DNA from 3 places in the Streptomyces sp. NBC_00286 genome. Region 3 is predicted to be linked to each of the others. Evidence: riboswitches for the same ligand, from Rfam matches in the RefSeq annotation. Region 3 holds a riboswitch; each other region holds the start of a gene.

Region 1 (9,572 bases), 2.4 Mb from region 3:
CGGCACCCTCAAAGCGAGCAGCGACCTCGTCGGGATCGGTCCCCGGCCGAAGGATGTCGTTACCGCCCGCCGAAAAGGAAACGAGGTCCGGCCCCAACTCGATGGCCCGCGAAAGCTGGTCCTCGACGATCTGGTCGAGCAACTTCCCGCGCACGGCAAGGTTCGTGTAGTCGAAGTCGCCCTCAGCGCGCCGGTCGGCGAGCAGTACCGCGAACCGGTCGGCCCAGCCGACGAACGCCCCGTCGGGCCCGGGGTCGCCGACGCCCTCGGTGAAGCTGTCCCCCACCGCCACGTACGACCCGATCACTGATCTGCTGTCATTCTTCGAATCGTCTGCCACATCGAGCCATGATTCACCTTTCGATGTGAGCTACGCGACCGTAGGAAAGGGTTGACGGACGGTGAGATAAGCCACGCGTAAAGTCCCGGTCAACTCGGAATACAGAGCTCCCACACCCGGAAGTCCGTGATCCGGAAATGGCTCCATACGGTCCGGAACGCGAAGTGCCCGCTCGCGTACGGATCCTGGTCGACGTAGTCGAAGACGAGCCGCCCGTTGTTCCACCACTGGACGGTCGAACCGTGCGAGACGATCCGGACGCGATGGGGCCGGTTCGCCACGAGCAGGGGCTCGGTGTAGTCGTAGATCAGCGGCCGGACACCCGCCCGCCCGACGTAACGGCGCAGCCGCGTGGTCGTGTTGTAGTTGGCGCCGTAGCCCGAGTAGTACGTCTTGAGGTGGTCGTACTCGTCGAGGGCGCCGCCGCGCTGCGTGGCGAAGAGGTCGTCCGGGGAGCGGACGTCGACGGCGTTCCAGAAGTTGTTGAGGTCCGACACCCGGTCGTTGACACCGCCCGCGGAGACCGGTGTGGCCGTGTACTCGATGACGTACGGCCCCGAGAGCTTCCGCTTGAACCAGACCGTGGCGCCGCTCGGCACATCGATCTCCATGACCCCGCGGGAGGCGGTGACCCTGCCTCCGTCCTGCAACTCCGTTGCCCACTGCCCCAGCCCGTGCCGGAAGTCGTCGCGGGCGATGAGCCGTCCCCGGCGGTGGCGCACCGACGCGCTCGCGGCATGTGCGCTCGCTGTGTGCGCGGGGGCCAGGGCCGCGAGGGCGGCACCGGCCGCCAGGGCTCCGAAGGCTCTGCGGGTCGTCATGAAGCGTCTCCTTGGCAGGCGTCAGGGGCGGAGAAGAAAGCGCTTGCCCGCAGATCTTGACGTCCGCCCACCACCTCTGTCGACCCCCGGAACAAGCCGAAGGCCGGACCCGGGGATCAGGGGTCCGGCCTTCGGCCGAGAGGGAGACGCGATCCGCCCTCGGCGGCGCTCAGGTGACGTCAGGCAGAGACGCCGTGCGAGCGCAGGAACGCCATCGGGTCCACGTCCGAGCCGTAGTCCGGCGTGGTGCGGATCTCGAAGTGCAGGTGCGGCCCGGTGACGTTGCCGGTCGCGCCGGAGAGGCCGATCTGCTGACCGGCGGTCACGGACTGCCCCTGCGAGACGGAAAGGGAGGAAAGGTGGGCGTACTGGGCGTAGTGGCCGTCGTTGAGCTTGATGACGACCTGGTTGCCGTACGCGCCGCCCCAGCCGGCGGAGACGACGGTGCCCGCGCCCACGGCCTTGAGCGAAGTGCCGGTCGCGGCGGCGAAGTCGACGCCGGTGTGGTAGCCGCTGGACCACATGCCGCCCGACATCCGGTACGGGGTGCTGACGGTGGCACCGTCGACCGGCATGGTGAAGCCGCTCGAACTGCTGGGTGCCTCAGCGGCCTTGGCGGGCTCGGCCTTCTTCGCGGACGCCTGGGGGGCCGCGGCCGCCTTGGGGGCCTCGGCCGCCTGGGGAGCCTTGGCCTCGTTGGCAGCGGAAGGCGCGGCGGCCTTCTTGCCGATCGTCAGCTTCTGGCCCGGGTGGATGAGCCCGGGGTCACTGCCGACGACCTGACGATTGTCGGCGTAGAGCTTCTTCCAGCCACCGCTGACATTCTGGGCGTTGGCGATCTTCGAGAGAGAATCGCCCGTCTTTACTTCGTACGTCCTGGTCGCGGCCTTCTTCTGAGCGGCGACCGGAGCAGACTCAAGGGCCTTCTGGGAAACAGATTCGGCCTTGTTGGAAACAGACGCGGGCGCGCTCTGCGGAGTTGCGGCCTGTGCGCCGACTGCTCCCAGCAAAGGGAGTGCCAGAGCGGCGCCGCCTGTTGAGGCAACGGCGATCGAGCGGGTGAAACGCGCGGACTTCGGGCGGCGGTGCTTACCCTTCGCGGGCATGGCGAATTCCTCTCCGGCGCCTGCGAGGTGAGCTGTCGGGTGCGAGCTGGAGATGCCCGGCCGCGCTTTCGCGCGGCTTTACCCCAAGCCTGTTCCGGAGACCGGAACAGGCGCTGTACCTGTGGGTCCCCCGCTCCTGCCGTGTACGGATCGGTGTGCGGATTCCAGACGGCGGCAGGATTAGGCGTCCGCCTGGATTGGTCGTGAACGTAAGCGACTAAGACGCGCAGGGACAAGCTTTGGGTTGCCTATGTGCCCCATTCTCTTGATCCTTGACCGAAATCGCCGTCACGCTCCGTGAATCACCGCTCTCCGGCTTTCCTGAAATCCCCTGTAAACGCGCTTGAATTACGTGAACATGGCGACAGCAGACCGTCACGAATATGACGCTGCTCACGCATCATGGATTCAGGAGTGCCTATTCCAGAGCGAGTTGGAATGAAGGTACTCCAATACGGACACAACTCTCAGATGCGACGCAGACGGAAAACTGCCGCATCAAGGTCCCCGCGCAGACCGGTCCGCAGTCCGTGATGCAACAAGACGGCCCCTCTGTACACTTCGCCCGTTTCGGGGCATTCGTACGTCGCCGCCGGGTCGAGCCCTCGCAGTCGTACGGGCGCCACGGGCTCGCCGTAATGCTGAGCCTGGAGCCAGGCGAGGACGACGACCTGGTCCTCATGGACGTACTGCACGGCGCTCAGCCCGCCCTGCGGCGCCCGCAGTCGGTAGAGGTCGCCGCGGCTCACGACGGGCCGGATCTCCTTGTAGAGCGCCACCCAGTCCCGCGCCTCGGCGAGTTCTTCGTCACTCCACTCGGCCAGGTCGCCACCGACCCCGAGCACTCCGGCCATGGAGCTCACAAAGCGGAAGCGCAGCGAACTCACGCGCCCGTTGAGCTGCTTGTTGGGGCTGTCGGTGACCCAGGCGGCCATGACCCGCGCCGGGTGGATGTGACTGAAACCGTGCTGGATGGCGAGCCGGTCGAGCGGATCGGTGTTGTCCGAGGTCCACACCTGGTCCGTACGCGACATGACGCCGAGGTCGATGCGGCCGCCACCGCCGGAGCAGGACTCGAAGGCGACACCGGGGTGCGCGGCCCGCAGCCGGTCCAGCAGGCTGTACAGAGCGTGCACATGGTCGACCCACAGCCGCTGCGGATACGCCTCCCCGGGCCAGCCGGCGTCCGTGAAGCAGCGGTTGAAGTCCCACTTCACATAGTCGATGGGGGCACTGGAGAGCAGACCGTGCAGTTGCTCCCACAGGTACTCCTGCACGTCCTCGCGCGCGACGTTCAGTACGAGCTGATTGCGCAGCTCTGTCTTCTTTCGCCCCGGTTGGTACTGAATCCATTCGGGATGCGCCCGATACAACTCGCTGTCCGCATTGACCATTTCCGGCTCGACCCAGATCCCGAACTGCATGCCCAGGGCGTGCACGTCGTCGGCGAGGGGCTTGAGCCCGGCCGGGAAGCGGTCGGGGTTGGGTGTCCAGTCCCCGAGCCCGGCCCGGTCGCTGGTGCGCTTCCCGAACCAGCCGTCGTCGACCACGAACAGCTCCACGCCCATCGCCGCGGCCCGCCGGGCGAGTGCCCGCTGCTGCTCCTCGGAGATGTCGAACTCCGTGGCCTCCCAGGAGTTGTAGAGCACGGGCCGGTCCTGGTCCGCGTCCGGGATCACATACGCCCGCTGGTACGCGTGCCAGGCCCGGCTCGCCCCGCCGAAGCCGCCATCGCTCCACAGCCCCGCGAAGACCGGCGTGACAAAGCTCTCCCCCGGCTCCAGCCGCACCAGGCCGGAGTCGTCGTACCCGGCGCCGCCGGTGATCTGCACGCGCGCGTCCGGGAGTTGGGCCACGGCGATCCGCCATGAACCGGACCAGGCGAGCGCGCACCCGTACACCTCGCCGTGCTCCTCGGTCGCCGCGCCCTCGACGTCCAGGGCGACCCAGGGCAGATGCTGGTGCCCGGTGTGCCCGCGTCGGCTGCCGATGACCTTCTCGCCGTAGGTGAGGTCCGTTCGTACGAGTTGGGACTCGGCCGCCCAGCGCCCGTGCAGCTGCGACAGCCGCCAGCCCTCGCGCTCCGGCAGCGTCCAGGTCGCGGAGTCGGCCCGCAGGACCTCCAGGGCGGGCCCTTCGTTGGCGAGGGTCACCCAGCGCTCGACGACGTCGGTGGCGGGGCGCATCCGGTAGTGCAGCGTGACGCCGAGCCCGGAGTCGGAGAACCGCAGCCGCAGTTCGCCCCCCTCCGATCCGTCGGATTCATCCACTTCGTACGCCTCGAAGCGCCACTCCGTGCCGCGCCGCTCGTCCGTCCGCACGGACAGCGCAGGCCGTACGAAGCGGGGGCCGCCCTCGACCGGGTACTCCTCGTGCCCGTCGAGCGGGGCTTCGAAGGGCCAGTACTTCGGCTCGGGACCGGCGGCCAGTGCCTCTGCGTCCGCGAGCGCGATGCGCGGCCCCCAGTGCAGATGCAGCAGCTCGTCCTGGTCCGTGAGCCGCAGGGCATAACTGCTCGTGCGCCCCGAAAGCAGCCACGTACGACCGTCTTTGCCGATCTCCACCATCAAGTCCTCACAGATCCGAACAAGCTCGCTCAAGCACAACATCATCGCAGGCGCTCGAGCCTCGCCAGCACCGCCTGTGGACAACCGACCGGCACCGCCTGTGGACAACTGATTGGCCCACGAATGCATGTCGTATGGTCGAGAGCGCGCCCCGCCGACAGCAGCGTCGGCCGCCGACTGGGAGGAGCCCCCGTGACGCAGCAGGTCCCGTCGACCGAGCCCGAGCTGACCGGAGTTCGCAACTTCCGCGATGTGGGCGGCCTGCCGACCGAGGACGGCCGACGCCTGGCGCCCGGACTGCTGTTCCGCAGCGGCCATCTCGCGCACGCGACCGAGGAGGACGCCGCGTTCCTCGCCTCGCTGGGCCTGCACACGATCTTCGACTTCCGCAATGACGCGGACAAGAAGCTGGAGGGCCCGGACGTAGAGCTGCCGGGCGTGCGGAATGTGAACCTGCCGCTGACCGATCCGGCCCACGGTGCCGAGTTCTGGACGATGGTCCGCGACGGCGATCTGGACCAGCTGCGCAAGATCCTCGCGGACGGCAAGGCGGCGAACCGGATGATCGCGTCCTACCGCTCGATCATCAAGGAGCGCACTCCCGAGCACTCACAGGTGCTGCACGCGATGGCCGAGGACAGCGTGCCCGCACTGATGCACTGCGCGGCGGGCAAGGACCGCGCGGGCCTGTCCATCGCCATCACGCTCCTCGCCCTCGGCGTCGAGCGCGAGGCCATCGTCACGGACTACCTGAAGTCGAACGCCCCCCACCGCCGCTACAAAGTGCGCCGCAGCGGCTCCGCGGCCGCGGCCTACTCCCCCGAGGTCATGGAACTCCTCAGCCCGCTCTTCGACGCCCGCGCCGAATACCTCGCGGCGGCGTTCGAAACGATCGAGGACACCTGGGGCGACGTCGACACCTACCTGGAACAGGGCCTGCACGTAACCCCGAAGACGCGGGAGCGACTCCGGGAACGCTTCCTCGACTGACCGCCCGACAATAAGCTCACCGTCCGTCAGCTGCCTCGACGCCTCCCCAACTGCCTACTGGTTCTGGGCGCCCAGCGTGAACAGCAGATAGATGAAGGCCGCGAAGAGGTGCCCGACGGCCACGTAAATGATGAGCCGCACCCACAGAGCACGCGGGAACTTCTCTTCCATGTCCCTCATGAAGTCGCTCCTGGAGTCGTCGGACCGAGGCACAGCGCTGCCGTAGGGCTCTGCAACAGGGTGTGCACGAAGAGCAGTTCGGCACCGTCCCGGTCCGCGGCGGCGATCCGGTGCGGGGTCAGCGAGTCGAAGTGCGCGCTGTCGCCGGGCGCGAGCGCATGCGCGGTGTCCCCCAGGCGCAGCCGCAGCCGTCCCTTGAGGACGTACAGCCACTCCTCGCCGGGGTGGACGCGCACGATGTCGCCCTGCGCTCCGTACGGGACGTGTACGCGCAGGGACTGCATGCCGCGCCCCGCCGCGCCGGCCTGCCAGTACGTCCAGCCGCCCGCCTGCGTGGGCTCCATGTCGGCGGCGCGGACGACCGCGTCCCGTTCGGGGACCGTTTCGCCGAGCAGCTCCGAGACCGTCGTACCGTAGGTACGGGCGAGTGCGAGCAGCATCGGCAGCGAGGGCTGGCGCCGCCCGGTCTCCAGGCGGGAGAGATGGGCGGGCGAGAGTCCGACGGCGCGGGCGGCGGCCTCCAGAGTGAGGGAGGCGCGGCGCCGCAGCTCACGCAGTTGCGGCGCGACGGAGGGCAGCTCGGCGGACGGCTCTTCGGCCGTCCCCGGCTCGGTGGGGCTCATGCCTCCATTCAGCCGGAGCTTTGCCTCATCGGCAAACTTCTTGCCTTAAAGGCAAAACAGACGCGCGCCCCTACCTGTTGGCGACCGCCTGCTTCACGAGTGTCTTGCCGAAGTCCCACATCAGCCCACCGCCGTTGTGCGCGTCGTCCATCACGTCGGTGAAAGCGTCCACGAACCGGTCCACATCCCGTTCGCCGATGATCAGTGGCGGAATCAGCTTTATCACCTCGAGGTGATCGCCCGAGACCTGCGTGAGGATCCGATGCCGCTGGAGCAGTGGCACGACCACCATCTGCGCGAACAGCCCCTTGCGCGCCGCCTGCAGCATGGTCCAACGGCTGCGCAGCTTCAGGGACTTGGGCCTGCCGAACTCGATGCCGATCATCAGCCCCCGACCGCGTACCTCACTGAGCAGCTCGTACTTGTCCACGAGCGCCGCGAGCCGGGACTTCAACTCCTCTCCCATGGCACGGGCGTTCGCGACGATCTTCTCGTTCTCCAGCACGGAGAGCACGGCGAGGCCGGCTGCCATGGCCTGTGCGTTGGTCCCGAAGCTCGCGGAGTGCACGAGGACGCGGTCCATCGAGGAGTAGACCTTCTTGAAGATCCAGTCCTTGCCGAGGGTCGCACCGACGGGCACATAGCCGCCGGACAGTGCCTTCGCCACACACACCAGGTCGGGTTCGACTCCGGTTTCGTGCTGGTAGGCGTAGAAGTCTCCGGTCCGTCCGAGCCCGGTCTGCACTTCGTCGGCGATGAGCAGCGCCTTGTGCCGGTGCAGCAACTCCTGGGCGGCGCGCAGATATCCGGGCGGCGACTCGTGCACACCCTTGCCCTGGATCGGCTCGACGATCAGAGCGGCGACGTCCCCCTTCCTCAACTCCCTTTCCAGTACGTCCAGATCGCCGAGCGGCACCGCGGTGTCGGGCAGCAGCGGTGCGAAGCCGTCGCGGAAACCGGACTCGCCGTTCACGGACAGCGAGCCGGTGGTCAGTCCGTGGAAGGCGTGCGCGCAGTAGAGGACGCGGGGCTTCCCGGTCGCGTACCGGGCGAACTTCAGCGCCGTCTCGACCGCTTCCGTACCGCTGTTGCCGAAGAACACCCGGTCCAAGTGCGGGCTGTGGGTGAGGAGTTGTTCGGCGAGCAGGCCCGGCAGCGGCTGGCAGTCGAAGCGGGTGAGGTCGGCGAGCTGGGCGTCGAGGACGTCGTGAAGCGCCTTGCGGACGACGGGGTGATGGCGGCCCAGGCCCATCACCCCGAACCCGGCGAGCATGTCCAGGTATTCGTTGCCCTCCGCGTCCCAGAAGTACGCGCCCTCGGCCCGCTCGTAGTACTTGTCGAAGCCGATGGTGTGCAGCATGCGCGGCAGTTGGTGGTTGAGGTGCCGGGCGTGCAGTTCGTAGCGTTCGCCCGCACGCCCGGCGAGTAGTTTGCCGAGGTCGAAGTCCCCGGACGGCGAAGGGGTTTCGGCGGTCATGCCTGTTTCTCCTTGGACACGTGCACCTTGGCGGCGGCGAGTTCGGCCTCCGGGCCGTCCGGGCTCGACGCCCGGGTGGCCAGTCCCACGCTGATCCGTCCCGCGATCTCGACGGGTGTGAGACCGATGTCGGCCAGCACCTCCCCACGCTTGGCGTGCGCGAGGAACTGCTCCGGAATCCCGAACCTCCGTACGGGTACGTCGACTTCGGCATCTCCCAGGGCGAGGGCGACTGCCGCACCGACGCCGGCGGCCCGGCTGTTGTCTTCGACCACGGCGACCAGGCGGTGTTCGGCGGCGAGCGGGGGCAGCGCGGGGTCGACGGGCTTGACCCAACGCGGGTCGACGACCGTGCAGTTGACGCCCCGCGCCTCCAACAGCTCGGCCGCCTGGAGACACACCGGCGCCATCACACCGACGGCCACCAGGAGCACTTCGGGCCTCTCGCCCCGGTGCAGTACGTCCAGACCGCCCACCCGGTCGACCGCCTCGATCGACGGTCCCACCGACTCCTTGGGGAAGCGCAGCAGCGTCGGCGCGTCGTCCACGGCCACCGCCTCCCGCAGCTGGGCCCGCAGTTGGTCGGCGTCACGCGGCGCGGCGATCCTCAGCCCCGGGACGACCTGCAGGATGGACATGTCCCACATGCCGTTGTGCGACGGCCCGTCCACTCCGGTGACTCCGGCCCGGTCGAGCACGAAGGTCACGCCGCAGCGATGCAGCGCGACATCCATCAGCAGCTGGTCGAAGGCACGGTTCAGGAAGGTCGCGTACACCGCGACCACCGGATGCAGTCCGCCCGTCGCCAGCCCGGCCGCGGACACCGCGGCGTGCTGCTCGGCGATGCCGACGTCCCACACCCGGTCGGGGAACCGCTCCGCGAACTTCGCCAGGCCCACCGGGTGCAGCATGGCCGCCGTGATCGCCACGACGTCCTCGCGCTCCTCCCCGATCCGTACGATCTCGTCGCCGAACACCGCAGTCCAGGCAGGCCCGTTGGAGGGCGACAACGGCTCGCAGGTCAGCGGGTCCATCACTCCGACCGTGTGGAAGTGGTCCTCCTCGTGGGCGAGCGCGGGTTCGTAACCGCGCCCCTTCTCCGTCAGACAGTGGATGAGTACGGGCCCGTGGAACCGTTTCGCGCGCCGCAGCGCCGACTCCACCGCACCCACGTCGTGCCCGTCGATCGGCCCGACGTACTTCAGCCCCAGATCCTCGAACATGCCCTGCGGTGCGAACGCGTCCTTGAAGCCCTTCTTCGCGCCGTGCAGCGATTCGTAGATCGTGGTCCCGATGATGGGCGTGTTCAGCAGCACGTCCTTGCCCCAGGCCAGCACCTTCTCGTAGCTGTCGGTGGTCCGCAGCGTCGCGAGATGGTTGGCGAGGCCCCCTATGGTCGGCGAGTACGAGCGCTCGTTGTCGTTGACGACGATGATCAGCGGCCGGTCCTTGGCGGCGGCGATGTTGT
Region 2 (9,572 bases), 1.2 Mb from region 3:
TCCTGGAGGGCCCTGTTCACCGCGTACAGCCGTCCGCCGAACCCGGCGTCGCGGAGGTTGTCGAGGACGCTGCGCCCCACTCCGCCGGGCGCGCGGCCCGCCCCGATGACGGCGACGGAACCGGGTGCGAGGAGCCGGGCCACGGACCGCGCCTCGGCCCGCTGCTCCCGGGCCCACTGCACCGCGCGTGAGCGGTCGGTGGGTTCCAGGTCGAACTCCAGGCGTACGACGCCGTCTTCGAAGCTGCGCTGCTGCTGGTAGCCGGCGTCCGTGAAGACCTTGATCATCTTGCTGTTGGCGGGCAGCACCTCGGCGGCGAACCGGCGGATGCCGCGCTCCCGGGCCACCGCGGCGATGTGCTCCAGCAGCGCGGAGGCCACACCACGGCCCTGGTGGGCGTCCTGCACGAGGAAGGCGACCTCGGCCTCGTCGGCGGGAGACGAGGCGGGCAGCCCCTCGGCGTCGATGCGGTCGTAGCGTACGGTGGCGATGAACTCGCCGCCGACCGTGGCCGCGAGTCCCACCCGGTCCACAAAGTCGTGGTGCGTGAAGCGGTGGACATCCTTGGCGGACAGGCGCGGGTACGGCGCGAAGAAGCGGTAGTACTTCGACTCGTCGGACACCTGCTCGTAGAAGCTGACCAGGCGGTCGGCGTCGTCGGCCGTGATCGGCCGGATGCGCGCGGTGCCGCCGTCGCGCAGCACGACGTCGGCCTCCCAGTGGGCGGGATACTCGTGCCGATCCGACGAGGTCTGCATGGGCCCCAGAGTACGGCTCGTGTCCGACAATGGCGCGAGGCAGTCCGGGGCCCGACTCGGGCCCCCGCATGGGCTCGTGGCCTCTGCCGGGCCGGCGCCCGCCAGGGGACGCTTCACGTATGGAATAGTGGTCTAGACAACCTGAGCACACCTGAAGGGCAGCATCACATGGCTGAGCGCCGCGTCAACGTCGGCTGGGCCGAGGGCCTCCACGCCCGCCCCGCCTCCATCTTCGTCCGTGCGGCCACAGCCGCCGGCGTCCCTGTGACGATCTCCAAGGCGGACGGCAACCCCGTCAACGCCGCATCCATGCTCGCGGTGCTCGGCCTGGGCGCCAAGGGCGGCGAGGAGATCGTCCTGGCCTCCGACGCCGAGGGAGCGGACGCCGCGCTCGACCGCTTGGCCAAGCTGGTTTCGGAGGGGCTTGAGGAACTGCCCGAAACCGTGTGACTCAAGGGTCGCGTTCAAAAGACGCCGTCCCGCACACGCACCAAAAGGGCTCGCCCGAAATACCGGGCGGGCCCTTTGCAATTCCAGGTTGCGGGCAGCAGAAATAATCCCCCGCGAATTACTCCCCCTTTGTATACGGCGCCACTGTTAATGCCGCAGGCTCGCCGTGTTTACGGGGTGTTGCGAAGTCCTCACACGCTCCACGCGATCACCGTGCCCGGGAAAGCGCAGCCGGTGCGCGGCCGTCGCCCGCTCGGTGTGCAAGGCCGTGATCGCCCGGGCCCGCTCGCTGTCGCCGCGCGCGACGGCGTCCACGATGCCGCCGTGCTCCGACCAGGACTCGGCGGGATGGGCCGGCGCCTCGACCGCGTACATCCAGGCGATCTTGTGTCGCAGCTGGGTGAGCATCGAGGTCAGCGCGGGGCTGCCGGAGGCCTGCGCGAGCGTCTCGTGGAACCAGCCGCCCAGGGAGCGCAGATCCTCGCCCTGGCCCTTCCTGGCCCGCTCCTGGCCCAGCCTGACGAGGCCTCGCAGCACCTTGAGGTGCGCCTCCGTACGCCGCTGTGCGGCGCGCGCGGCGCCCAGCGGCTCCAGGAGCATGCGCATCTCCAGCAGGTCGGCGGCCTCCTGCTCGGTGGGTTCCGCGACGCACGCGCCCGCGTGCCTGCGGGTGACGACGAAGCCCTCCGCCTCCAGCGTGCGCAGCGCCTCCCGCACGGGGACCCGCGAGACGCCGTAGCGACGCGCGAGGAGTTCCTCGGTGAGCCGGCTGCCGCGTTCGTAGACACCCGCCACGATGTCGTCACGGATCGCCGTGCATACCGAGTGCGCGGGAATACGCATGACCGGACCTCCGCCTTAATCCCCGCGAAACGCGGTCGATTGACGCTCGTTCGGTGACTCTATTGCAGAGTGCGGGAAATTCCGATGGCGGGCCGGAATCCATGGCGTTTTTTTGGACACATAGTCGCGCAGAACAGGCAGACGTCCGGTCAAGACGCACGAAAGCCCCGGCTCGGTGAGCCGGGGCCTTCGGGAAGGGTGCGGTGAGTCGTCAGACGTTCACGCCGTGCGAGCGGAGGTAGGCGACGGGGTCCATGTCCGAGCCGTACTCCTGGGACGTACGCGCCTCGAAGTGCAGATGCGCTCCGGTGACGTTGCCGGTCGCCCCGGAGAGGCCTATCTGCTGGCCCGGGGTGACGCTCTGGCCGACGGAGACGGAGAGGGACGACATGTGGGCGTACTGCGTGTACGTGCCGTCGTTCATCTTGATGACGACCTGGTTGCCGTACGAGCCCTCGAAGCCGGCCTCGACGACGGTGCCGGCGCCCACGGCGCGGACGGTGGTGCCACTTGCGGCGTGGAAGTCGACGCCGGTGTGACTGCCGGAGGACCAGACGGAGCCGCCGGCCTTGTAGCCGGTCGAGACGTACGAGTCGCTGATCGGCGAGACGAAGGAGTTGAGCAGGCGCTTGCGCTCGGCCTCACGGGCGGCGCGCTCCTCGGCCGCACGCTCCGCCTTGGCCTTCGCCTCGGCGCGGGCCTTCTGCTCGGCGGCCCGCTTCTTGGCGGCCTCTTCTGCTGCCTGACGGGCGGCGGCCTCCTCGGCTGCCTGGCGTTGGGCGTGGGCCTGGGCGTCGATCTGGTCGGCGACCGAGTCGCCCATGGTGACGGCCTGGGTCAGCCCTGTCTGCTTGGCAGTGGACGGGCCGGCGAACGCCGGGGCGGCCAGAGTGCCGATGACACCGGTGGTGGCGAGCGTCGCTACGCCAACGGTCCTCGAGGACGTGCGCTTCGTACGGCTCGGGCGACGGTGCTTCCCGGTGGCGCGGGTGAACGCCATGAAGTGGCTTGTCCTTTCCTTCCTTCTCGCCTACCGGGTTAGCTGACGGGTTCGGAGCAGGAAGGTCTCCTACGGGCCCCCTCCAGGAGGGCGCCCGATTCACCCCAGGGACTGCGATGGGTCCCCGGCTCCCCTGGCTCGCGCCGTACGGGGACTCGGCGATGACTGTCCGGTGCCGCGGGTGCGGCGCAGTGCCTGACGGACAGCCGGACTGACGCTAAGCGGGTCATCTCTCAAATAACAAACGGATGACGGCTTTTGTAGCGCACGCCACAGGCCAGACACACAACCTCCATACCAACTCGCAACCAATCCAATCAATTTGGACAAAGAGGGACCCTGGAGGCTCATCAGCCTCCAGGGTCCCCGGGATGTGCGGCGGCTCTACTCGGCCGGGACCACGCTCACTTCACCGATTCCGAGGGCCTTGACGGGCTCCTCGATCTGGGCGGCGTCCCCGACGAGGACGGTCACCAGACGGTCCACCGGGAAGGCGCTCACGGCGGCCGCGGTGGCCTCCACGGTGCCCGTCGCGGCGAGTTGGCGGTACAGGGTCGCCTGGAAGTCGTCCGGCAGGTGCTGCTCGACCTGGTCGGCGAGCGTGCCGGCGACGGCGGCCGCGGTCTCGTACTTGAGCGGCGCCACACCCACCAGGTTCTGTACGGCGATATCGCGCTCGGCGTCCGTCAGCCCCTCGGCCGCGAGCGTACGCAGCACCTTCCAGAGGTCGTCCAGCGCCGGGCCGGTGTTCGGCGTGTCCACCGAGCCGCTGATGGCGAGCATCGCGACGCCCGTACCGTCCGGGGCGGAGCGCAGCACCTGGCCGAACGCCCGCACACCGTAGGTGTAGCCCTTTTCCTCGCGCAGGACGCGGTCGAGACGCGAGGTGAGGGTGCCGCCGAGGCAGTACGTGCCGAGCACCTGAGCGGGCCAGACGCGGTCGTGCCGGTCGGCGCCTACGCGGCCGATGAGCAGCTGCGTCTGGACGGCTCCAGGGCGGTCGACGATGACCACGCGGCCGGTGTCGTCGGCGGTCACCGGAGGCACGGGACGCGCCTCGGCCGGCGAGCCGGTCCAGGCGCCGAGCGTGTCACCGAGCAGCGCGTCGAGGTCGACACCGGTGAGGTCGCCCACGACGACCGCGGTGGCCGTGGCGGGGCGTACATGCTTCTCGTAGAAGGCGCGTACCGCCGCCGAGTCGATGGCCGCGACCGTCTCCTCGGTGCCCTGGCGCGGGCGCGACATGCGCGAGCTCGCCGGGAAGAGCTGCTTGGAGAGCTCCTTGGCGGCGCGGCGGGCCGGGTTGGCGGTCTCGTGCGGGATCTCGTCGAGCCGGTTACGGACGAGCCGTTCGACCTCGCTGTCCTCGAAAGCGGGCGCCCTGAGGGCGTCGGCGAGCAGACCGAGCGCCTTCGGGAGCCGCGATACCGGGACCTCGAGGCTCAGCCGTACGCCCGGGTGGTCGGCGTGCGAGTCCAACGTGGCGCCGCAGCGCTCCAGTTCGGCGGCAAACTCCTCGGCGGAGTGCTTGTCGGTGCCTTCGGAGAACGCTCGCGCCATGATCGTGGCGACACCGTCCAGGCCCTGCGGCTCGGCCTCCAGCGGTGCGTTCAGGAGGACCTCCACGGCGACGACCTGCTGGCCGGGGCGGTGGCAGCGCAGCACCGTCAGGCCGTTGTCGAGCGCACCGCGCTCGGGCGCCGGGAAGGCCCAGGGCTTGGCCTCGCCGGCCTGGGGCTGGGGATGGAAGTCCATGGTCACGGTGGCCTCGGTCACTGGGCGCTCTCCTCGTCGGTGGCGGTCTCCTCGTCGGTGGCGATCGGCTCGTACACGAGCACCGCACGGTTGTCGGGGCGCAGTCGGGCCTTGGCGGCCTCCTGGACCTCCTCGGCCGTGACGTCGAGCACGCGCTGTACGGCGGTCAGGGCGAGCTGCGGGTCGCCGAACAGCACGGCGTACCGGCACAGTTCGTCGGCGCGGCCGGCGACCGTACCGAGCCGGTCCAGCCACTCGCGCTCCAACTGGGCCTGGGCGCGCTCCATTTCCTCGGCCGTGGGGCCCTCCTCGGCGAACCGGGCGAGCTCCTCGTCGACGGCCGCCTCGATGACGGGGACCTCCACGTCTCCGGAGGTCTTCACGTCGAGCCAGCCCAGGGAGGGCGCTCCGGCCAGGCGCAGCAGACCGAAACCGGCCGCCACAGCCGTACGGTCCCTGCGTACGAGCCGGTTGTAGAGGCGGGAGGACTCACCGCCGCCGAGGACGGTCAGGGCGAGGTCGGCCGCGTCGCACGCGCGCGTGCCGTCCTCCGGGAGCCGGTAGGCGGCCATCAGCGCGCGCGCCGGGACCTCCTCCTCGACGACCTCGCGCAGCTGCTCGCCGATGATGTCCGGCAGGGAGCCGTCGCGCGGGGCGGGCTTGCCGTCGTGGCCGGGGATGGAGCCGAAGTACTTCTCGACCCAGGCGAGCGTCGCCTCCGGGTCGATGTCGCCGACGATCGACAGAACGGCGTTGTTGGGCGCGTAGTAGGTGCGGAAGAACGCGCGGGCGTCCTCCAGGGTGGCCGCGTCCAGGTCGGCCATCGACCCGATGGGGGTGTGGTGGTACGGGTGGCCCTCCGGGTACGCGAGGGCGGTCAGCTTCTCGAAAGCGGTGCCATAGGGGACGTTGTCGTAGCGCTGGCGGCGCTCGTTCTTGACGACGTCGCGCTGGTTCTCCATCGACTCGTCGTCGAGCGCGGCGAGCAACGAGCCCATGCGGTCGGCCTCCAGCCAGAGGGCGAGCTCCAGCTGGTGCGTGGGCATGGTCTCGAAATAGTTGGTGCGCTCGAAACTGGTGGTGCCGTTGAGCGAACCGCCCGCGCCCTGCACGAACTCGAAGTGGCCGTTGCCCTTCACCTGGGCCGAGCCCTGGAACATCAGGTGCTCGAAGAGGTGAGCAAGTCCGGTCAGGCCCTTGACCTCGTGGCGCGAGCCGACGTCGTACCAGAGGCACACCGCCGCGACCGGGGTCAGATGATCTTCGGAGAGCACCACGCGCAGGCCGTTGGCCAGGCGGTGCTCGGTCGCTGTCAGCCCGCCGGAGCCGGCCTCGACGGTGGCCGTGTGACCCATGGGCATGTACGTCCCTTCGATCGCGGAAAACTGCTGAATTCCTGCTAGTCATGCCACTGTATGCAAGCGCGCTGACAGCTGGCGAAGTTCCCGGAACGGCTACGCCGAGAGCGAGCGGGCGCGTGTCCTCCCGGACCTCTGTGCATGGGGCGTGGTCCGGGTTGTCAGTGGGGCGGTCCACAATGGAGCTCGTCAGATCCCGTTCATGCCCCGGCAGACACTGTGAAGGAGTCGCAGCAGCGATGGCCCGCCGCAGCACGAAGACCCCGCCGCCAGACGACTTCGAGGAGCGCATCCTCGACATCGACGTCGTCGACGAGATGCAGGGCTCCTTCCTCGAGTACGCGTACTCGGTGATCTACTCCAGGGCCCTGCCGGACGCCCGCGACGGCCTCAAGCCCGTACACCGCCGCATCGTCTACCAGATGAACGAGATGGGGCTGCGCCCCGACCGCGGATACGTTAAATGCGCCCGCGTCGTCGGCGAGGTCATGGGTAAGTTGCACCCCCACGGCGACGCGTCGATCTACGACGCCCTGGTGCGCCTGGCCCAGCCCTTCTCGATGCGCCTGCCCCTGGTGGACGGCCACGGCAACTTCGGCTCGCTGGGCAACGACGACCCGCCGGCCGCCATGCGGTACACCGAGTGCCGGATGGCCGACGCGACCTCCCTGATGACGGAGTCGATCGACGAGAACACGGTCGACTTCTCACCGAACTACGACGGCCAGGAGCAGGAGCCGGGCGTCCTCCCGGCCGCGTATCCGAATCTGCTGGTGAACGGCGCGCAGGGCATCGCGGTCGGAATGGCCACGAACATGCCGCCGCACAACCTCGGCGAGGTGATCGCCGCCGCCCGGCACCTGATCCGGCACCCGGGCGCCGATCTCGAGACCCTCATGAAGCACATCCCGGGACCCGACCTGCCCACGGGCGGGCGGATCGTCGGCCTCTCCGGGATCAGGGACGCGTACGAATCGGGCCGCGGCAGCTTCAAGATCCGCGCGACGGTCTCTGTGGAGCACGTGACGGCGCGCAGGAAGGGCCTCGTCGTCACAGAGCTGCCCTTCACCGTGGGCCCGGAGAAGGTGATCGCCAAGATCAAGGACCTGGTCGGCGCCAAGAAGCTGCAGGGCATCGCCGACGTCAAGGACCTCACCGACCGCTCGCACGGCCTGCGCCTGGTCATCGAGATCAAGAACGGCTTCGTGCCGGAGGCCGTCCTGGAGCAGCTCTACAAGCTGACGCCCATGGAGGAGTCCTTCGGCATCAACAACGTCGCGCTGGTGGACGGCCAGCCCCTCACGCTGGGCCTCAAGGAGCTCCTGGAGGTCTACCTCGACCACCGCTTCGAGGTCGTACGGCGCAGGTCGGAGTTCCGCCGTGGCAAGAAGCGGGACCGGCTGCATCTGGTCGAGGGTCTGCTGGTCGCCCTCCTGGACATCGACGAGGTCATCCGCCTCATCCGCTCCAGCGACAACTCCGCGCAGGCCAAGGAGCGCCTGATCGAGCACTTCTCGCTGAGCGAGGTCCAGACGCAGTACATCCTGGACACCCCGCTGCGCCGGCTCACCAGGTTCGACCGCATCGAGCTGGAGTCGGAGCGCGACCGGCTCAACCTGGAGATCGAGGAGCTGACCCGCATCCTGGAGTCGGACGCCGAGCTGCGCAAGCTGGTGTCGGGCGAACTGGCCGCGGTGGCCAAGAAGTTCGGCACTCCGCGGCGGACGGTGCTACTCGAGTCCTCGGGGGCCACCGCCGCGGCCGTACCTCTGCAGGTGGCCGACGATCCGTGCCGGGTACTGCTGTCGTCGACGGGACTTCTCGCCCGTACGGCGAACGGTGACCCCTTCGGGGAGAGTGACGGCAAGCGCGCCAAGCACGATCTGATCGTCTCGGCCGTCCCGGCGACGGCCCTGGGCGAGGTCGGCGCGGTCACCTCGGCGGGACGCCTGCTGCGGATGAACGTGATCGACCTGCCGCAGCTGCCCGAGACGACCGCGGCGCCCAACCTGGCCGGAGGAGCGCCGATTTCGGAGTTCCTCACCCTGGAGGGCGATGAGGAGGTCGTCTGCCTGGCCACGCTCGACGAGTCCTCGCCGGGTCTGGCGCTCGGCACACAGCAGGGTGTGGTCAAGCGTGTGGTGCCCGACTACCCGTCCAACAAGGAGGAGTTGGAGGTCATCACCCTTAAGGAGGGCGACCGGATCGTCGGCGCGGCGGAGCTGCGCACGGGCGAGGAGGACCTGGTCTTCATCACCGATGACGCCCAACTGCTGCGCTACCAGGCCTCCCAGGTCCGTCCGCAGGGCAGGCCCGCGGGCGGCGTGGCGGGCATCAAGCTCACCGAAGGGGCCAAGGTGATCTCCTTCACCGCCGTCGACCCGGCCGTGGACGCGGTGGTCTTCACGGTGGCGGGCTCGCGCGGCACGCTCGACGACTCGGTCCAGACGACCGCGAAGCTGACGCCCTTCGACCAGTACCCCCGCAAGGGCCGCGCCACGGGCGGTGTGCGCTGCCAGCGGTTCCTGAAGGGCGAGGACTGCCTCAGCCTGGCCTGGGCCGGCCCCGCTCCGGCCCGGGCCGCGCAGAAGAACGGCACACCGGCCGACCTGCCGGAGATGGACCCGCGCCGCGACGGCTCGGGCGTCTCACTGCCGAAGACGGTGTCGGTGGTGGCGGGACCGGTCTGATCAGGCCTCGGGGCCCGATTGCACGGGCTCCAGGCTCTGCTCCCGCACGTCTGGATCTTGTACGTAACGGAGGACGCCCCACATGCTGTGCTCGTCGGCGTGTGGGGCGTCCTCCTTGCACGCCTCCAACTCCTTGCCGAGCGCGGGGGCGTCGATGCCGGAGCCGATGAGGACGAGCTGGGTGCGACGCTCCTCGCCGTGCGCCCAGGCCTCCGGGTAGAACCGCAGGAACCGGCCCACGGCGTGAACGGCGTACCGGTTGCGCGGGTCGGCCGCGCCGAAATCGATGTACCCCTTGATGCGGTAGAGGCCCTCCGGCCTGCTGTCGAGGAAGTCCATCAACCGGCGCGGCCCGAGCGGCACTTCAGAGGTGAAGGCTAGGGATTCGTAGGCGGAGTGCAGGTGTCCGGAGTGCTCGGGGCCATCCTCATGGGCGTGCTCATGAAGGTCGTCGAAGGACAGCTGCCCGATCCGCTCCGTTGACGGTTTGCAGTCGAAGAGGAGCTCCGGGTCGATCCGCCCGTACGTGGCGGGGACGACGGCGGCACGGTCGGTCAGCGTCCGGACGAGTCGGAGTACACGCTCAGGCTCCTCGGCCCGGTCCGCCTTGTTGACGACGACGAGATCGGTGATGCCGAGATGCCGGTCGATCTCGGGATGCTTCTGCCTCGTGTCGTCGAACTCGGCGGCGTCGACGACCTCCACGAGCCCGCCGTAG
Region 3 (9,572 bases):
GGCCCTGCCGCGGGCATCGGCGCGGCCGCAGCCGACGCGCCGCAGGCCGCCGCCGAGCCCAACGACTCGACGGCCACGCCCGATTCGGCGGACGCCGGGCCCGGTCGGCGAGTCCGAGTGGTTCTCGTCGACGATCACCGCATGTTCCGTACAGGGGTCCAGGCGGAGATCGGGCAGACCGAGCGGACAGGTGTCGAGGTGGTCGGGGAGGCCGCCGACGTCGACCAGGCCGTCTCGGTCATCACGTCGACCCGGCCCGAGGTCGTCCTCCTCGACGTGCACCTTCCGGGCGGCGGCGGGGTCGAAGTCCTGCGCCGCTGCGCTCCGTTGATGGCGGATGCCGAGCAGCCCGTACGGTTCCTCGCGCTGTCCGTCTCCGACGCCGCCGAGGACGTCATCGGCGTCATCCGGGGCGGCGCGCGAGGCTATGTGACGAAGACGATCACCGGCACGGACCTCGTCAACTCCGTCTTCCGCGTCCAGGACGGCGACGCGGTGTTCTCCCCGCGCCTGGCCGGATTCGTCCTCGACGCCTTCGCCTCCACGGACGCCCCGCCCGTCGACGAGGACCTCGACCGCCTCACCCAACGCGAGCGCGAGGTTCTCCGCCTCATCGCCCGCGGGTACGCGTACAAGGAGATCGCCAAGCAACTGTTCATCTCGGTGAAGACGGTGGAGTCCCATGTTTCAGCGGTCCTCAGAAAGCTCCAACTGTCCAACCGCCACGAGCTGACCCGGTGGGCGACGGCACGACGACTGGTCTGACCCGCCCGGTCGTACGGCGGTTGCGATTAGTTCTTGCGGACGTCACGAGGGTGAAGGAGAGGTATTCGTCGCCGTCAGTCGAGGGCAGGTTGGTGGCGCCCCTTTAGGGGCGCGGGGAACTGCGCGACCAGCCACAACGAACCCGCAGCCGCGACACGCAGTGTCACCCACCACCCCTGGCGGGGGCCTGGGGCACAGCCCCAGGGATGGGACGGGAAGGGGCGGCGGGGGCGACGAAACAACCTCACACCACCCGCGCGGCGCCCGCAAACGGCATCTCATCAAGCGAAGCGACCCGCACCGGCGCCGAAGGATTGGGCGCATGGATCATCTGCCCGTTGCCCACATAAAGCCCCACATGACTGATGCTCGAGTAGAAGAACACCAGGTCCCCAGGCCGGAGATCGCCACGCGAAACCCGCTCCCCAGCCTCGATCTGGTCATAAGTCGTCCGAGGCAGCGAAATCCCCGCAGAGCGATACGCGGCCTGCATGAGCCCCGAGCAGTCAAAGGCATCGGGCCCGGTGGCCCCCCACACATACGGGCTGCCGAGCTTCTCGTACGCGTACGAGACGGCAGCCGCAGCCCGCGAGTTGGGAGCCCCAACAGCCGAGCCCGGATCCGGCGAGTCGGAGGAGCGCGAGGCGCGAGCCGTGGCGGCGTCGTCCGTGCCGATCCGCGCACGCTGTTCGTCCGTCAGCCGGGACAGAAGCCGCCGAGCCTCGCCGAGCTTCCCGGTCACCGTCTTCTTGTGCCGGTTCTGCGCCGCCTGCTGGGACTTGAGCGAGGCCAGCTCGACATGGGCGGCCCCGCGCAACTGCTCGATCTCCCGCAGCTGGCCCCGTACGCGCGAAACGGTCGAGGCCTGCCGACTGCCGGCGCGCTCGGCGAACGCGGCCTCGTCCAAGTACTGATCGGGCTGCGAGGAGAGGAAGAGCCGCAGCGCCGGGTCGATGCCCCCATCCCGATACTGCGCGGCAGCCACTGAACCCAGTGCATCCCGCTCGGAGTTGAGCCGCTCCGTCCGGCGGGCGGCCTCGTCCTGGAGGGAGTCCACCCGGGCCTCCGCCTTGTCGGCCTTCTCCTTCGCCCCGTTGTACTTCTCGGTGGCGACCTCCGCCTCCTGGTACAACTTGTCGACCTTCGCCCGCACCTGCTCCGGCGTCAGCCGCGGCTCGGCGTAACCCGCCCCGTCGAATGAGGTTGCGCTCGCCGCGCCCGCCAGGGCGATCGTGAAGGCGGTACGGGCCGTATTGCCACTGAGCGAGCGCTGTCTTGGCTTGCGGTGCGCTGCCACCTGGACACACTTCCTTCCCGAACGGGCCGGTCACGCGTCCGGCGGCGGCCCGCACAGGGGGAGCGGACCGCCGCCGGATCTTCTCGGCGGTGATGTCCGGCTGCCGCCCCTGGTCCGGACGGCGGGTGGGGAGCCGGTCACCTGGGGAAGGACGCTAAACCTGAGCGTGCGCGCCTGGTAACGGCATGTACGGAACTGTCGGCACTGCGCCGCATGGTGACCGTATGTGACCGTAATTCCGGCCTGGAGTCGTCAAGTTGACGCGGGGTGTTGACCGATGCCGGGGTCGTAGAGGTCCGAGCGGCGCGGCGGTGCTATGTGGGGCCCGTCAGCGTCCGTCAGCGTCCGTCAGCGTCCGTCAGGGCCCGTCAGAGCCCGTACGGCGCCCCCAGGGGCCGGGGGCAGTGTGAGGCCGTATGCGAGCCCCCGGTTAGGCTCCGGCCTCATGGACGTACTCATCCATCTCTTCGTCGCCCTGCACATCATCGGCATCGCCGCACTCCTCGGCGGCTTTCTCACCCAGATGAAGGCGATGGGCGAGGGCACGGCCCGCTTCGGCCCCGCGATGCTCCACGGCGCGTTCACCATGCTCGTCACGGGCGTGATCCTCGTCGGCCTCAACCAGGCCGACGACCAGACGGTCAACAACATCAAGATCGGCGTCAAGCTGGCGCTGCTGATCGTGATCCTGGGCCTCGTGTATGTGAAGCGGGACGAGGAGAAGGTGGACAAGGGCTCGTTCGGGCTGGTCGGCGGGCTGACCACCGCGAACGTCTTCATCGCTGTGCTCTGGACCTGACGGCCCGAAGAGCCGCGAAAACGGCCTCATGGAGAGCCTCGAAAAAACGGCCTCATGAAGAGCGCCAAAACCCCAAAAACAGCTCACGCGCGCGTGCACCCCGAAATGGGGTCCACGCGCGCGTGCGTCACGCCGGACGGACCACGCTGTGGACCGGCATGTAGTAGATCGACTCCTCGCGGACGTACGCACCGGGCTTCGGGGCGTGGATCATCATGCCGTCGCCGAGGTAGAGGCCGACGTGGCTGATGTCGTCGTAGAAGAAGACGAGGTCCCCGGGCTGGGCGCTGGCGACCGAGACCTGGGTGCCGGTCTTGACCTGGTCCCACGTGGTGCGCGGGAGGGTGACGCCGGCGGCCTTCCAGGCGGCCTGGGTGAGGCCTGAGCAGTCGTAGGAGTCCGGTCCTGAGGCGCCCCAGACGTACGGCTTGCCGGTCTGGGAACGGGCGAAGGCGAGCGCCTTCTCCCCCTTGGCGGTCGAGGCGCCCGCGGAAGTGCCCGTGCCGGCCGAGGTCCCCGCGCCGGTGGAAGGCGCGGGAGCCGGCTGGGCCTGCTGCTGTTGGCGGCGCTGCTCCTCCGCGGCCTGCTGCCGCGCCAGTTCCTCCGCCTTGCGCTGGGCCTCCTCGCGCTGCTCCCGCTCGATCGCCGCGAGCCGGGCCTTCTCCTCGGCGGTCAGCTGCGAGAGCAACTGGCGCGCCTCGGCGAGCTTCCGCTGAACCGTCGCCTTGGACGACTTCAGGGTGTTCTCGGTCTGGGTGAGCCCCTGAAGGCTCTCGGAGGCCTCCTGACGCTTCTCCGCCATCTGGGACTGCTGCGTCGCGTAGTCGTCGACGGCCTGCTGCTGGCGGCTGGTCAGCCGGTCCATCAGCTGGTTCTGGTCGAAGTAGTCCTGCGGGTTGTCCGCGAGCAGCATGGCGGCGGTGTCAGGGGCGGCGGTGCCCGTGCGGTACTGCGCGGTGGCGAACGTACCGAGTTCCTCGCGCGCCTCGTTGAGCTTCTGCGTGCGGGAAGCGACGTCGTCAAGGAGGTTGTCGACCTTCTTGCGCTGCTTGCTGGTCTTCTCCTTGGCGCCGTTGTACTTCTCGGTCGCCGTCTCCGCCTGCGCGTAGAGGTCGTCGACCTTCTTCTGTACTTCGTCGAGGCTGGGCTTCGGCTCCGCGGAGGGCGAGGCGTTCGCGGTCTGCGACAGGAGGGCCACCGAGGTGAGAGCGGCGGTGGCGAGGGCAGGGGTCCGTATGCCCTTGGGACTGGACGACCGCGCTTTGCGGTGTGGCGCCACGAAGGCGACTCCTTCCGTGCTCCGCCTACCGAGTTAGCTGTCGGGTTCGGGCGTGTGCTTCGGAAGGTTTGCCCTACGGTCCTTGTCCCTAAGGGAGTTGGACCGATTCACCCCAAGGTCGGTGGGTCCCCGGCTCCGGGTGGCCACAAGGGCGTACCGGACTCGGCGGGAGCCGCACGGCCCGGCGACGTTCGCCGGTGGGGGTCGAGCGGCCCACTGCGAAAGCTAACCAACTCGTGTGGCTCCTGTGAAGGTTGATGTGCGAATTGTCCGATACGTTTTCGTGACCTTAGCCTCAGGCGTCATGATCCGTCGCCGACCGTGACGGGACGGTCCTGGAGGGTGAGGGAAATCCGGGCGGGCTCCCGGCAGCCTCGTACGAGCGGAGTTCTCAGGGTTTTCCCGGACAGCTTTTCAGGGCGGCGGCGAGCTGTCAGTGGGGGAGCCTAGACTCGGAGAGCGATGAGCAGCCTCTTTGATGACAGCTTCCTGGCGGACCTCAAACCCTCGCGGGACCACGAGGAAGAGCCCCCGCCACCGCCCGAGGACGATCACGTACCGGAGCAGGTTCCGGACGATCTGTTCGGCGGGAAGTTCGACGTGCCGCCGGACCGGGAGGCCTACTACCGCGATGGCGCCCCCCGTCCCCACGTGGACGCGGCCGCGCTCCTGGAGGGGCTGAACGACAACCAGCGCGCGGCGGTCGTGCACTCCGGCTCCCCCCTGCTCATCGTGGCCGGCGCCGGCTCCGGCAAGACCCGAGTACTCACACACCGGATTGCGTACCTGCTCGGCGAGCGCAAGGTGCATCCCGGCCAGATTCTCGCCATCACCTTCACCAACAAGGCCGCGGGCGAGATGAAGGAGCGCGTCGAGCACCTCGTCGGACCGCGGGCGAACGCGATGTGGGTGATGACCTTCCACAGCGCCTGCGTACGGATCCTGCGGCGGGAGTCGAAGAAGCTCGGCTTCACCTCCTCGTTCTCGATCTACGACGCCGCCGACAGCAAGCGCCTCATGGCCCTGGTCTGCCGCGACCTGGACCTCGACCCGAAGCGCTTCCCGCCCAAGTCGTTCAGCGCCAAGATCTCGAACCTCAAGAACGAGCTGATCGACGAGGAGGACTTCGCGGCACAGGCGAGTGACGGCTTCGAGAAGACCCTCGCCCAGGCCTACGCGATGTACCAGTCGCGGCTGCGCGAGGCGAACGCCCTCGACTTCGACGACCTGATCATGACGACGGTCAACCTCCTGCGGGCCTTCCCGGACGTCGCCGAGCACTACCGCCGCCGATTCCGCCACGTACTGGTGGACGAGTACCAGGACACCAACCACGCCCAGTACGCCCTCGTACGGGAACTCGTCGGCACCTCCGAGCACCCCGTGGACGTACCCCCGAGCGAGCACGACGTGCCGCCCGCCGAGCTGTGTGTCGTCGGTGACGCCGACCAGTCCATCTACGCCTTCAGGGGCGCGACCATCCGCAACATCCTCCAGTTCGAGGAGGACTACCCGGACGCGACGACGATCCTGCTGGAGCAGAACTACCGCTCCACACAGACGATCCTGACCGCGGCGAACGCGGTCATCGAGCGCAATGAGAGCCGCCGCCCCAAGAACCTGTGGACCAACGCGGGCGCGGGCGCGCGCATCACCGGCTACGTCGCCGACACGGAGCACGACGAGGCGCAGTTCGTCGCCGACGAGATCGACCGGCTGACGGACGCAGGGGAGGCGAAGGCGGGCGATGTCGCCGTCTTCTACCGTACGAACGCCCAGTCCCGTGTCTTCGAAGAGGTCTTCATCCGCGTCGGCCTGCCCTACAAGGTCGTCGGCGGCGTGCGCTTCTATGAGCGCAAGGAAGTCCGGGACGTCCTCGCGTACTTGAGGGTTCTCGCCAACCCGGAGGACTCCGTACCGATGAGGCGGATTCTCAACGTCCCCAAGCGGGGCATCGGCGACCGCGCCGAGGCGATGATCGACGCACTCGCCTCCCGGGAGAAGATCAGCTTCTCCCAGGCGCTGCGCCGCGTCGACGAGGCGTACGGCATGGCGGCCCGCTCCACGAACGCCGTCAAGCGGTTCAACACGCTGATGGAGGACCTGCGGACCATCGTCGAATCGGGCGCGGGCCCGGCCACGGTCCTGGAGGCCGTGCTCGAACGCACCGGCTATCTGGCCGAGTTGCAGGCCTCCACGGACCCGCAGGACGAGACCCGTATCGAGAACCTTCAGGAACTCGCCGCCGTGGCCCTGGAGTTCGAGCAGGAGGCCGGTGAGGGCGAGGCGTCGGGTGGGCTCTCCGACTTCCTGGAGAGGGTCGCGCTCGTCGCCGACTCCGACCAGATCCCGGACGAGGAAGAGGACGGTTCCGGCGTCATCACGCTCATGACCCTCCACACCGCCAAGGGCCTTGAGTTCCCCGTGGTGTTCCTGACCGGCATGGAGGACGGCGTCTTCCCGCACATGCGTGCCCTCGGCCAGACCAAGGAGCTGGAGGAGGAGCGGCGGCTGGCGTACGTCGGCATCACGCGCGCGCGGGAGCGGCTGTATCTGACGCGGTCCTCGATGCGGAGCGCATGGGGGCAGCCCTCGTACAACCCACCGTCCCGCTTCCTGGAGGAGATCCCGGACACCCATCTGGAGTGGAAGCGGAAGGGGTCCATGGGAGCGGTGGCCTCCGGCCCCGCGGCCGGTGTGGCGGCTTCCCTGTCCTCTTCGCGCTCGGCGGCCTCGGGCGCCTCCGGCTTCGCCACGCGGCGCGGCGGTGCCACGGAGAAGCCGGTGGTGTCGCTGGCGGTGGGGGACCGGGTCACCCACGACCAGTTCGGGCTCGGCACGGTGGTCGGCGTGAAGGGCACGGGGTCGAACGCGGAGGCGACGATCGACTTCGGGGACACCAAGCCGAAGCGGCTGCTGCTGCGCTACGCGCCGGTGGAGAAGTTGTAGCCGGGACTTGGTGGCCGGGCAGCGGGGCGGTTACGTCGGGTTGAGGCCGTGGCTGCGGAGCCACGCCAGGGGGTCGATCGCGTCGCCGCCGCCCGGGCGTACCTCGAAGTGGAGGTGCGGGCCCGTCGAGTTGCCGGAATTTCCGGAGTACGCGATCGGGTCGCCGGCCTTCACCTCGGTCCCGGAAGCGACCTTGTAGGTGGAGAGGTGGCAGTACCACGTCTCCGTACCGTCCTTCGCGGTCACGATCGCCATGTTCCCGTACGCGCTGTTCCACTCCGTACGGACGACGCCGTCGGTCGCGGCCATCACCGTCGTGCCGTACGAGACGGGGAAGTCGATGCCTGTGTGCACGGACATCCAGTTGATGCCGGCCTGGCCGTAGTAGGCGCTGAGCCCCTTCTGCTCGACCGGCACCGCGAACTTCGGACGCAGCCGCTCCTTGCGCGCCGCCTCCGCCGCCGCCCGCTTCTTCTCGGCCTCTTGCTGGGCCTTGAGGTCGATCCGCTCCTGCGTACGGCTCGCCCGGTCGGCGAAGTCGTCCGCGTCTGCGGTCAGGCTCTCGAGCTGGGTGTCCAGCTTGTTGTTGGCGGTCGCGGGCTGCACAGCCGTCGTGCCGGTCGCGGCCGTCGTCTGGTTGCTCTCGTTCCCGCCCCCACTGCCCACGGACGCCGCCGCGATCCCGGCCACGCCCATCACACACGCGGACGGCACGGCGACCGTCAGCAGGGCGGAACGCTTGGGTGGAGTACGGCGGCGGGAGCGGGATGCGGCACGGGCGGCGGTGCGGGAGCCCGGGCGGGGGGCCGGGAGGACGGCGGTGGCGTCCGGGGCGGGCGCTTCGGGGCCGTCGAGGAGAGGGAGTTCGTCGTGGCTGCCGGTGTTGATACCGGTGCCGGTGTCCGAGTCCAGGCGGTCGTCGGAGGGGGCGAACTCGTCCCCTATGGGGGCCTGTTGGTCGTAGGTGACCTGCTCGAAGATCACTGTGGCCTGCTGGTCGTACGACTCGTGCGGCGCGCGTTGGTCGTACGACTCGTGCTGCGCGCCCCCGTCGGAGTTCCAGGCCGTGGCGTCGTACGCACCTGAGTCGAAGGTCTGCGTGTTCCACTGCTGGGCCTGGTCGAGCGGTTCGGCCTGCAGCCAGGCGTTCGCGTCCCACTGACCGCTGATGTCGGGGCCTGTGGACTGCGCCGGGATCCCGATGAGCGGCTGCTGACCGGAGGTGTCCGTCCACAGGCCGGTCGCGTCATGGCCGCCGGTGTCGTACGCGGCGTGGTGCTGGGCCGCGTACGCGTCGTAGTTCAGCGTCTGATGACTGCCGGTGAACGTGTACGAACCCGTGCCGCCGCTGCCCGGCAGGTCGCCGAAGAGGGGATCGGTCTCGAAGCTCGTCGTGGCCTCGAAGGGCGGCGCCGCGCAGGCACCCGGGGTGCCATAGGTGTCGTAGATGCCGGTGGGCGCCGCGTCAAAACCGGTGGCGGCGTAGGCGTCGTACGTGGTGAAGTCGCCGTGCTGGACCCCATGCTCGCCAAACGACGCAAAGTGCGTCGAGGCGGCTTCGGGAGCCGAGGCCGGGGGCGGCACGGTCCCCGACGGGTGACGGTCGTTCACCAACTTCTCTTTCGCCTCGACAACAGGGGCGCTGGCAGAGCAGTGCGGTGACTGTACCCGGGGGTAGGCGGGCGCGACAATCTTCGGCCGTCATCACCCGCTGGGGAAACGGGCATTCGGCCGCCTTTCGGCGGACTGTGGGCGCGACTTTGGCCTTTCGTTCGATGAACGTTCGAGGGCATGCGGGTGTTCCCCGGTGGTTCGGCCGGGGCCTCGGGGCGCGTTGTGGTTTACGCCACGGTCAGTCCGCCGGTGCGGGCGGCGGCAGCGGTCCCCGCGGTCTCGTCCATGTCGAGCGCCTGCCGTATGCCGGCTGCGACCGCCGGGTGCACGGGCAGCGCGAGGTGACCTATGCCACTCACCTGTACGTTCTGCGCCAGCAGATCGGGGTGCTCGACGCAGGCCGTCTCCAACGGGTCCATCAACTGGTCGAGATCGCTCCAGAAGCTCACAAACTGCGTCCGGCAGCCCGGTGCGGGCTCGCACAGCTCCTCAAGCACGTCGGAGCCGGGCCGCATCTGCCGCACGATCGGATGCGCGTTCATCAGCGGTGCCACGCTCGTGCCCGAGTGCGGTGTGCCCAACGTCACAAGCGTCCGTATGCGGGCATCGCCGCCCAGCCGCTGTACGTAGTAACGCGCGATCAGTCCGCCGAGGCTGTGGCCGACGATGTCCACCTCCTGCTGGCCGGTGCGCTCGCAGATCTCCTCGATGTGCCGGCCGAGCAGCTCGGCGGCGGTACGGATGTCGCAGGTGAGGGGCGAGTAGTTGAGCGACTCGATCTGCTGCCTGCCGTGCTGGGCCAGGGAGCGGCGCAGCAGCACGAACACCGAGCGGTTGTCTATGAATCCGTGGAGGAGGACGACCGGGGG

Evidence for each region. A riboswitch is a leader RNA that binds a small molecule or an ion and turns the genes downstream of it on or off. The one in region 3 is predicted to bind cyclic di-AMP.
Region 1: linked by a shared signal. The riboswitch ahead of OHT21_RS06225 (M23 family metallopeptidase) and the one ahead of OHT21_RS17130 (C40 family peptidase) in region 3 are both predicted to bind cyclic di-AMP.
Region 2: linked by a shared signal. The riboswitch ahead of OHT21_RS11605 (M23 family metallopeptidase) and the one ahead of OHT21_RS17130 (C40 family peptidase) in region 3 are both predicted to bind cyclic di-AMP.

The regions. Positions count from the first base shown of each region.
Region 1 covers NZ_CP108054.1:1,344,628-1,354,199, forward strand. The annotation lists gene OHT21_RS06215 (SGNH/GDSL hydrolase family protein) at 1-307, opposite strand, end outside; gene OHT21_RS06220 (DUF6250 domain-containing protein) at 430-1,161, opposite strand; gene OHT21_RS06225 (M23 family metallopeptidase) at 1,341-2,267, opposite strand; cyclic di-AMP (ydaO/yuaA leader) riboswitch at 2,272-2,433, opposite strand; gene OHT21_RS06230 (alpha-galactosidase) at 2,735-4,834, opposite strand; gene OHT21_RS06235 (tyrosine-protein phosphatase) at 5,027-5,824, shown strand; gene OHT21_RS06240 (DUF6126 family protein) at 5,879-6,004, opposite strand; gene OHT21_RS06245 (helix-turn-helix domain-containing protein) at 6,001-6,627, opposite strand; gene OHT21_RS06250 (aspartate aminotransferase family protein) at 6,698-8,104, opposite strand; gene dxs (1-deoxy-D-xylulose-5-phosphate synthase) at 8,101-9,572, opposite strand, start outside.
Region 2 covers NZ_CP108054.1:2,562,693-2,572,264, forward strand. The annotation lists gene OHT21_RS11590 (bifunctional acetate--CoA ligase family protein/GNAT family N-acetyltransferase) at 1-758, opposite strand, end outside; gene OHT21_RS11595 (HPr family phosphocarrier protein) at 927-1,208, shown strand; gene OHT21_RS11600 (GntR family transcriptional regulator) at 1,356-2,051, opposite strand; gene OHT21_RS11605 (M23 family metallopeptidase) at 2,263-3,051, opposite strand; cyclic di-AMP (ydaO/yuaA leader) riboswitch at 3,065-3,222, opposite strand; gene OHT21_RS11610 (M16 family metallopeptidase) at 3,436-4,827, opposite strand; gene OHT21_RS11615 (M16 family metallopeptidase) at 4,824-6,161, opposite strand; gene OHT21_RS11620 (DNA gyrase/topoisomerase IV subunit A) at 6,404-8,854, shown strand; gene OHT21_RS11625 (CobW family GTP-binding protein) at 8,855-9,572, opposite strand, start outside.
Region 3 covers NZ_CP108054.1:3,781,207-3,790,778, reverse strand. The annotation lists gene OHT21_RS17145 (response regulator transcription factor) at 1-765, shown strand, start outside; gene OHT21_RS17140 (C40 family peptidase) at 1,010-2,062, opposite strand; gene OHT21_RS17135 (hypothetical protein) at 2,508-2,861, shown strand; gene OHT21_RS17130 (C40 family peptidase) at 2,989-4,140, opposite strand; cyclic di-AMP (ydaO/yuaA leader) riboswitch at 4,148-4,318, opposite strand; gene pcrA (DNA helicase PcrA) at 4,603-7,089, shown strand; gene OHT21_RS17120 (M23 family metallopeptidase) at 7,120-8,700, opposite strand; gene OHT21_RS17115 (esterase/lipase family protein) at 8,931-9,572, opposite strand, start outside.